4 regions of the Streptomyces sp. NPDC060031 genome follow, and region 3 is predicted to be linked to each of the others. Evidence: riboswitches for the same ligand, from Rfam matches in the RefSeq annotation. Region 3 holds a riboswitch; each other region holds the start of a gene.
What was found. Region 3 has a riboswitch for cobalamin ahead of ACFWB8_RS24515 (ribonucleoside-diphosphate reductase subunit alpha). Riboswitches for the same ligand answer to the same signal wherever they lie in the genome.
Positions count from the first base shown of each region.

Region 1: linked by a shared signal. The riboswitch ahead of ACFWB8_RS18485 (ABC transporter substrate-binding protein) and the one ahead of ACFWB8_RS24515 (ribonucleoside-diphosphate reductase subunit alpha) in region 3 are both predicted to bind cobalamin.
Region 2: linked by a shared signal. The riboswitch ahead of ACFWB8_RS26915 (cobalamin biosynthesis protein) and the one ahead of ACFWB8_RS24515 (ribonucleoside-diphosphate reductase subunit alpha) in region 3 are both predicted to bind cobalamin.
Region 4: linked by a shared signal. The riboswitch ahead of ACFWB8_RS09440 (energy-coupling factor ABC transporter permease) and the one ahead of ACFWB8_RS24515 (ribonucleoside-diphosphate reductase subunit alpha) in region 3 are both predicted to bind cobalamin.

Region 1 covers NZ_JBHWVM010000037.1:28,305-30,473, reverse strand. Annotated here, with positions in the region: gene ACFWB8_RS18490 (FecCD family ABC transporter permease) at 1-362, opposite strand, end outside; gene ACFWB8_RS18485 (ABC transporter substrate-binding protein) at 359-1,348, opposite strand; cobalamin riboswitch at 1,384-1,522, opposite strand; tRNA gene ACFWB8_RS18480 (tRNA-Trp) at 1,629-1,702, opposite strand; gene ACFWB8_RS18475 (ankyrin repeat domain-containing protein) at 1,757-2,169, opposite strand, start outside.
Region 2 covers NZ_JBHWVM010000071.1:37,968-40,136, forward strand. Annotated here, with positions in the region: gene ACFWB8_RS26905 (anion permease) at 1-186, shown strand, start outside; gene ACFWB8_RS26910 (hypothetical protein) at 215-436, shown strand; cobalamin riboswitch at 561-704, shown strand; gene ACFWB8_RS26915 (cobalamin biosynthesis protein) at 742-1,704, shown strand; partial or broken gene ACFWB8_RS26920 (cobyric acid synthase) at 1,701-2,169, shown strand, end outside.
Region 3 covers NZ_JBHWVM010000060.1:29,117-31,285, reverse strand. Annotated here, with positions in the region: gene ACFWB8_RS24515 (ribonucleoside-diphosphate reductase subunit alpha) at 1-1,387, opposite strand, end outside; cobalamin riboswitch at 1,530-1,661, opposite strand; gene ACFWB8_RS24510 (GNAT family N-acetyltransferase) at 1,720-2,169, opposite strand, start outside.
Region 4 covers NZ_JBHWVM010000015.1:27,179-29,347, reverse strand. Annotated here, with positions in the region: gene ACFWB8_RS09445 (flavodoxin family protein) at 193-906, opposite strand; cobalamin riboswitch at 972-1,218, shown strand; gene ACFWB8_RS09440 (energy-coupling factor ABC transporter permease) at 1,247-1,948, shown strand; gene ACFWB8_RS09435 (energy-coupling factor ABC transporter substrate-binding protein) at 1,948-2,169, shown strand, end outside.

The DNA.
Region 1 (2,169 bases), on a different contig from region 3:
GCACCCGCCCCCGCCCCCGCCCCCGCCCCGAGCACGATGACCGCGACCGCACCCGCCGAGGCCCCTGAGGAGGCCCCGAGCAGGAAGGGGTCGGCCAGCTGGTTGCGTACGAGGGCCTGCAGCACGGTGCCCGCGACGGCCAGCCCGGCGCCGACGAAGGCCCCGAGCAGCACCCGTGGCATGCGTACGTCCCACACGATGGAACCAAAGGCTCCGCTGCCCGGGCCCGGTCCGGCGAGCAGGATGTCGAGCACCTGGCCGGGGGCGATCCGTACCGGCCCGAGGGCCAGGCCCGCGACGGCGGACGCGGCCAGTGCGCAGGCGAGCACGACGAGGACGAGCGGGGTGCGGCGCCGCCTCACGCGGCGTCGGGGTGGAGCTGGCGGGCCAGGGACTCGACGGCGTCGGCGACGCGTACGCCGAGCACGGCCGAGGACAGCGGGAGCACGACGAAGCGCTGGTTCTTGATCGCGGGAACCTGCGCCAGCGCCGGGTCGTTCAACAGGCGCTGCTTCTTGGCTTCGACGGTGGTGCCGCCGTAGTCGTAGATGAGGACCACCTCGGGCCGGCGCTCGATGACCTTCTCCCACGACACGTCACCGAAGGTGTCCTTGAGGTCGGCGAAGGCGTTCGTCCCGCCGGCCAGCGAGACGATCTGATTGCCGATTCCGTTGCCTCCCGAGGTGAAGGCGGAGGCCTCGCCGGAGTCGTAGACGAAGACGGACGGCTTGGCCCGGCCCTTCACCCGCGCGGTGACGGCGTCGATGCGGCGCTGCTCGTCCTCGATGAGCTCGGCGCCGCGCTCGGGTACGCCGAAGGTCCGCGCCACCTCGGTGATCTCGGTCTTGAGCTGGTCGAGGCCGACCGGCCCCTCGGTGCAGTACTCCACGCTGAGCCGCGAGTTGATGCCGGACTTGGCGAGTCCCTCGCGGTCGCGGCCCTGGGCCTTGTCGAAAGCGCTGGAGTAACCCCCGTAGACGAAGTCGGGGTTGGCTCCGAGGAGGATCTCCTTGGAGGGGTACTCCTTGGCCAGCACCTTGAGCTCGTCGTAGGCGGGCCGGTAGGCGGGGAGCACCGCGTCGTCCAGGTAGGCGGTCCCGGCGATCTTCTCCTCCAGCCCGAGGGCGAGGAGGATCTCGGTCGCGTGCTGGTTCATGGTGACGGCCCGTCGGGGCGGGGCCTGGTAGGTGCTGGTCGTCCCGCAGTTCGTGACGGTGTACGGGAATCCGGGCCCGGCGGTGGCTCCTGACGGCCGGTCCCCCGCATTCGGGGAGCCGCCGCAGGCGGCCAGGGGTATCAGCAGTGAAACCGGCACACATGCGCGCAGGAGGGCGCGGGAACGCGACATCGCGAAGCCTCTCCGGGGGATCCGCGTCCCCTGGCCGAAGTGAAGAGGCGGTGCGTCAGTGTCTGACTCCCGGTTCCCGCGGGCGGGCTCCGGTCACAGTGGCGGGACCGCACCGGATTCGCACCGGTTTCCTGTCCTGCACCGCCTGGGATGACCCGCCCCAGTCTGCCAGACGCCGGCCGACGGGCCCCGCGGGGAAACGACGAACGCCCAGGGCGAGGGATCTCGCGCCTGGGCGTCCACGGTTGGGCGTTCACGACAGAGCCGTTGTACAGCGTTGCAGGGGCGGCAGGATTCGAACCTGCGGCCTTCGGTTTTGGAGACCGGCGCTCTGACCAGCTGAGCTACACCCCTTCGGTGGGACCAACCATGGCACGACGCAGGCCGAAGATCCACCGAATTCAGGGGTCAACTCGCGGGAATCTCGGCGCCGGTGTGCGCGCCGGCGGACCGCAGCCAGGCGATCAAGGGTCCGTCTTCGCTGGTCAGAGCAATATCGAGAGGTGTCAGGCCGCCGTGGCCGATCCAGTCGACGTCCGCGCCTTGAGACAGCAGGTATTGGGCTGTGGACAGCCGGCCTCCGTGACAGGCCCCCCAGAAGGCACTCGTGACGTCTTCCCGGGGCACGCCGGCGGCGAGGAACTCCTCGACGCGTTCCAGGAGTCCGAGGGCCGCGGCGTCCTCGAGGCCGGGGCGGGCGCCGTGCTCGATGAGGCGGCGCGCGGCGCGCCACTGGCCGAAGCCCGTCGCGTCGGCGAGCGGGGTGCCGCCGCCGAGGAGGCCGCCCGGCGCCTCGATGTCGGCGCCCACCGCGATGAGGG
Region 2 (2,169 bases), on a different contig from region 3:
GACGTGGAGCCGCTCGCCGCCACCGAGGCGGAGCAGCCCGGTGTGGTCACCACCGCCATGGCCGCCGTGGCCGTCCCGCCGATCGCGGGTACGACCGCCGCGGTGACGGACGAAGACCTCAGGGCCACCATCCCGGCCTCGACGGCGACCCCCGCGACCCCTGCGGCTCCGGCCGCCGCGGTCTGACCCCGAGAACGACAGAGGAAACGGCAGTATGAAGATCGACTGGGCAGCACTCGGCTCCGTCTTCGGGGTCAGCCTCTCCGCCACCGTCGCACTCGTGGCCCTCTTCACCCTGGGTCTCGTGGGCCTCTCCAGGCACGAGTCCGCCACCGAACAGGGCGGCGCCGCCACCGTGGCCCGCAGCGGCGCGTACGCCTGCTTCGCGCTGTGCGCGGTGGCCGTGACGTACGGCATCTACCTGATCATCAGCTGAGACACCTGCGCACCACGCGTCAAGGCTCCCTCCGGGTTTGTCCCGGGGGGAGCTTTCGCATACGTCCTCGCCCGCCCCGTCGCACGCCCCGTCCCAGGTCAACGGCGAGTTGACGGGCCTTCGCGGTGCGTGGTGGACTGCCCGAGCCAATACGGCGGCATGGAGAGGAAGTCCGGTGCGAATCCGGCGCGGTCCCGCCACTGTCACCGGAGCACTCGGCCGAGTGCGATCCGGGAGCCAGGAACTCTCGTCGCCGGTCACGTCGAACCAGGGCGCGGACCCTGAGTGAGGACATACCTGCCACCATGCGTGCCGATCGCGTTTTCGCGTACGGGGCCACGGCGGGCCTGATCGGCGACCGGATCCTCGGTGATCCGCGCCGAGGGCACCCCGTGGCAGCCTTCGGACGAACCGCCGCAGCCGTCGAGCGCGCCCTGTGGCGCGACGACCGCGCCCGGGGCGTCCTGCACACCCTGGTGTGCGCCGGGGGCGCGGCCGCCGTCGGCGCGCTGGGCGCGCGGGCCGTGCGCTCCCGGCCCGCGGCCGCCCGTATCGCCCTGACCGCGGCCGCCACCTGGGCCGTCGTAGGCGGCACCTCGCTGGGCCGGGAGGCCCGCGCCATCGGCGGGGCGCTCGCCGCCGGGGACGCCGAGGTGGCCCGGGAGCGGCTGCCGCACCTGTGCGGGCGCGACCCGCAGGCCCTGGACGAGCAGCAGATGGCCCGCGCCGTCGTGGAGTCGGTCGCCGAGAACACCTCCGACGCGGTCGTCGGGGCGCTGGTGTGGGGAGCCCTCGCCGGCGTCCCCGGGCTGCTGGCCTTCCGCGCCGTGAACACCCTGGACGCGATGGTCGGCCACAAGTCGCCCCGCCACCTGCGCTACGGCTGGGCCTCCGCCCGGCTGGACGACGTCGCGGGCTGGCCGGGCGCCCGGCTGACCGCGCTCGCCGCCGTGCTGGCCGGCCCCGACCGGCGGGGGGCCGTACGGGCCTGGCGCGCGGACGCCGCCGCCCACCCGAGCCCCAACGCCGGGCCCGTGGAGGCCTCGTTCGCCGGGGCGCTCGGCGTACGGCTGGGCGGGACGCTCGCGTACGGGGGCCGGGTCGAGCACCGTGCCGTGCTGAACGGCGGGGCGGGGCGGCCCGTGGAGGTCGCGGACATCGAGCGGGCGGTACGCCTTTCGCGGCAGGTGACGTGGCTGGCGCTGGGGGCCTGCGTGGCGGCCCGGCTGCTGGTCTCCCGTACGACGAGGAAGGGGCGGCGCACATGAGCGGCGCGAGGCGCGGCGGCGGACTGCTGGTCGCGGGTACGACATCGGACGCGGGCAAGAGCGTGGTCACGGCGGGCATCTGCCGCTGGCTGGCCCGACAGGGCGTCAAGGTGGCCCCGTTCAAGGCGCAGAACATGTCGCTGAACTCGTTCGTGACGCGGGAGGGCGCCGAGATCGGGCGGGCGCAGGCGATGCAGGCGCAGGCCGCGCGCGTGGAGCCGACCGCGCTGATGAACCCGGTGCTGCTCAAACCCGGCGGAGACCGGAGCAGCCAGGTGGTGCTGCTGGGCAAGCCGGTGGGCGAGATGAGCGCCCGCGGCTACCACGGGGGGCGCCAGGAGCAGCTGCTCGGCATCGTCACGGACTGCCTGGAGCAGCTGCGGGGCACTTATGACGCCGTGATCTGCGAGGGGGCCGGGAGTCCGGCCGAGATCAACCTGCGCCGGACCGACATCGTGAACATGG
Region 3 (2,169 bases):
CGCCCATGTTGACCGAGCCGAGGTTGCAGACGGCCGTCTCGCCGTCGTTGGTGACCTCGATGATCTCGGTGCACAGGTTGGAGGAGTGCACGACCGAGCCGGGCTCGGCGGTCTGGTTCGCGGTGCGGTTGGAGGCGTCCTTGAAGGTCATCCAGCCCTGGCCGGTCTGCGCGAGGGTGCGCATCATCCGGCCGTACAGGTCGCGGGCGGGCATGGTCTTGCGGGCCAGGCCCGACCCCTCGGCCCTGCGGTAGGCGGCGTCGAACTCGTCGCCCCACAGGTCCACCAGCTCGGGGACGTCGGCCGGGGAGAACAGCGACCAGTCGGCGTCGGCGTTCACGCGGCGCATGAACTCGTCCGGCACCCAGTGGGCGAGGTTCAGGTTGTGCGTACGGCGCTGGTCCTCGCCGGTGTTGTCGCGCAGCTCCAGGAACTCCTCGATGTCCGCGTGCCAGGTCTCCAGGTAGACGGCGGCGGCGCCCTTGCGTCGGCCGCCCTGGTTCACGGCGGCCACGGAGGCGTCGAGGGTCTTCAGGAACGGCACGATGCCGTTGGAGTGGCCGTTGGTGCCGCGGATCAGCGAACCGCGGGCGCGGATGCGGGAGTACGACAGACCGATGCCGCCGGCGTGCTTCGAGAGGCGCGCGACCTGGTGGTAGCGGTCGTAGATCGAGTCGAGCTCGTCCAGCGGGGAGTCCAGCAGGTAGCAGGAGGACATCTGCGGGTGCCGGGTGCCGGAGTTGAAGAGCGTGGGGGAGGACGGCAGGTAGTCGAGGCGGCTCATCAGCCGGTACAGCGAGGCCACTTCCTCGACGGCGCGCAGGCTCTCGTCCTCGGCCAGGCCGCAGGCCACGCGCAGCATGAAGAACTGCGGGGTCTCGATGACCTGGCGGGTGATCGGGTGGCGCAGGAGGTAGCGGCTGTGCAGGGTGCGCAGGCCGAAGAAGCCGAAGCGGTCGTCGGCGCCCTCGCCGAGGGCGTGCTCGACCAGCGCGTCGAGGCGGCTCGCGTGGAGGCGTACGAACTCGGCCGTGCGGTCGGCGATCAGCCCCTCGCGGTGGCCGACCTCGACGGAGGCGGAGAAGGAGGTGGCCCCCTGGCCCGCGGCCTCGTCGGCGACGGCCATCGTCAGCAGGCGCGCGGCCAGCCGGGAGTACGCCGGGTCCTCGGAGATCAGACCGGCGGCGGCCTCGGTGGCGAGCCCGCGCAGCTCGGCCTCGTCCGCGGCGGAGCTGCGCCCGCGCAGCGCGGCGGCGGCGACGCGGCCGGGGTCGGTGTCGCGGAGGTCGGCCGTCAGCTCGGTGAGGGTACGCAGCAACGCGGTCCCGGGACCCTCGACTGCGGGCAGGTCGGACTCGGCGCGCGGCGCGGCAGGCGCGATGGTCACGGGGGGTGCTCTCCCTCGCTCGGCCCGGACTTCGGCGGGGCGGGGGTGCGAGCGGGCGCATGCGGGGGTGGCAGAACGCGTACACCGCATGGCGTCCACCGGCCCAACCGCGAGGCCCGGACGTATCGGCACCCGGTTCGGTCGAGCCGGGCGCACTGTCGGCAGGTCCTCGGACTTGCGGATACACGGATGGGTGCATTTCATACCGTTGCGGGACAGTTCCGGATTCTCACCGGATTCCCCTGCGACGACAGCGAGCATGAGCATACATGTGGGGGCGCCTTGATGCGGTAGCCCCCACATGTTGTGTCGGCCCCTTGCTGAACGTGGTGTTACAGCTCCAGCCGGTAGGTGAGCAGCGTCAGCCCCGGCACCGGATCCCAGTCCCGGTCCGGGGTGCGGACGAAGCCGAGGCGCTCGTAGAGCCGCTGCGCCCCGTACATGGACGCCTGGGTCGACAGCACCACGTGGGTGACCCCCTCCAGGGCCCGGGCGCGGGCGAGGCAGGCGCGCACCAGCGCCTCGCCGGCGCCGCGCCCGCGGCCCCCGCGCGCCACCGCCAGCATCCGGAACTCCGCTTCCGCGGGGCCGGAGATGTCGGCCAGCGGGCTGCCGGGTGCGGCGAAGGTCACTCCGCCGAGGAGTTCGCCGCCGGCGGTCGCGGCGAGCACCTCGCCCTCGGCGGCGCGCCCGGCGACGTCGCGCAGCACTTGCGCGTACGCCTCGTTCGACTCGAAGTCCAGCAGTCCGTCGTCCAGGTACGCATGCGCGATGATCGCGCC
Region 4 (2,169 bases), on a different contig from region 3:
GCCCGGGGCGTCGTACGCCCCGGGCGCCGGATCCGCCCTCAGCTCGCCGGGCGGCCGTGCTGGGCCGGACCGCCCTGGAGCGCTCGGCCACGGCCGCGGCGCTGCACCACCTGGGGGGGGAGGCCGACGCGCTGGGCCGCCGCTCGGGGCAGAGCCTGGTGCGGGCCCTTTTGCGGCGTCTCCGAGGGGGCTTCAGCGGTGCTCGGGGTTCGGGAAGTCGAAGCGGCAGCCCGCGTCCCACTCGGAGCGCTGGTTGCCGTGCGCGGGCATGCCGCCGGCGCGCTTGAGCAGGGCGGCGAGGTGCATCAGGTTCCAGGACATGAAGGCCGTGTTCCGGTTGGTGAAGTCGTTCTGCGGGCCGCCCGATCCGGGATCGAGGTACGAGGGTCCGGGCCCGGCCTCGCCGATCCAGCCGGCGTCGGCCTGCGGCGGGATCGCGTAGCCGAGGTGCTGGAGGCTGTAGAGGATGTTCATGGCGCAGTGCTTGACGCCGTCCTCGTTGCCGGTGATCAGCGCTCCGCCGACGCGCCCGTAGTAGGCGTACTGGCCGCGCTCGTTCAGGATCGAGGAGCAGGCGTAGAGGCGCTCGATGACCTGCTTCATCACGGAGCTGTTGTCGCCGAGCCAGATCGGGCCGCACAGCACGAGGATGTCGGCGTCCATGATCTGGCTGTAGAGCACGGGCCACTGGTCGCTCTCCCAGCCGTGCTCGGTCATGTCCGGCCAGACGCCGGTGGCGATGTCGTGGTCCACGGCGCGGATCAGCGAGGTCCGCACGCCGGCCGCGGCCATGACGGCGCGGCTCTTGTCGATGAGGCCCTCGGTGTTGCTGGTCTCGGGCGAGCGTTTGAGCGTGCAGTTCACGTAGACGGCGGTCAGGTCCGAGTAATCGAAGTCAGAAGCCACTCCCCCACCCTCCCGGCCGCCGTCCGGCCCGGCCACCGGACCGCGTCCGTCCGGATTGGGGCGGGTTGTTACTGGTCCGTCCGGGCGACTAGGGTCAGCGGGCCTTGGTGTTCGGGAAACCGGTGGGAAACCGGTGCGGCCCTCGCCACTGTGAACGGGAAGTCCGGCTCCATCTCCCCCAGATTCCGTCTGGGAGGTGCCCCCAGCGGGAAGCCACTGGGCTGCGCGGGAGGTTCCGCGCCGCCCGGGAAGGCGGAGACAGGGCATCAGCACCCGTGAGCCAGGAGACCGGCCGGGGCGCGTTGTCCATCCACGAGGTGCTGGAGAGGTCTCCCCACTCATGCATATAGCCGAGGGTTTTTTGCCCCCGTTGCACGCGGTCGCCTGGGGCGCCGCGTCCGCTCCCTTTGTCGTACACGGCGTCCGCGCCCTCACCCGCGAGGTGAAGGCCAATCCCGAGAGCACTCTGCTGCTCGGGGCGTCCGGAGCGTTTACCTTTGTCCTTTCCGCCCTGAAGATCCCTTCGGTGACGGGCAGTTGCTCGCACCCCACCGGCACCGGGCTGGGCGCGATCCTGTTCCGGCCGCCGATCATGGCGGTGCTCGGCACGATCACCCTGCTCTTCCAGGCCCTGCTGCTGGCCCACGGCGGCCTGACCACCCTCGGCGCCAACGTCTTCTCGATGGCCATCGCCGGCCCCTGGGCGGGCTACGGGGTCTACCGGCTGCTGCGCCGCTTCGACGTCCCGCTGATGGTGACCGTCTTCCTCGGCGCCTTCTTCGCCGACCTGGTCACCTACTGCGTCACTTCCGTCCAGCTGGCGCTGGCCTTCCCCGACGAGGCCACCGGATTCCTCGGCTCGCTCGAGAAGTTCAGCGAGATCTTCGCGCTCACGCAGATCCCCCTCGCGGTGAGCGAGGGGCTGCTGACCGTGCTCGTGATGCGGCTGCTGATCCAGTCGAGCGCGCCGGACCTGGTCCGGCTCGGCGTCGCGAAGCTCACCGGGACCAAGGGCGCCACGAAGCAGGAGGCGGGGCTGTGATGAGCCGGAACGCGAAGATCAACACCCTGCTGCTGTTCCTGGTCGCGGCGCTCGCCGTGCTCCCGCTCGCGCTGGGGCTGGGCGACGACAAGGAAGAGCCGTTCACGGGCGCCGACGCGCAGGCGGAGTCGGCGATCACCGAGCTGAAGCCGGACTACGAGCCGTGGTTCTCGCCCCTGTACGAGCCCCCGTCCGGGGAGGTGGAGTCCGCGCTGTTCGCC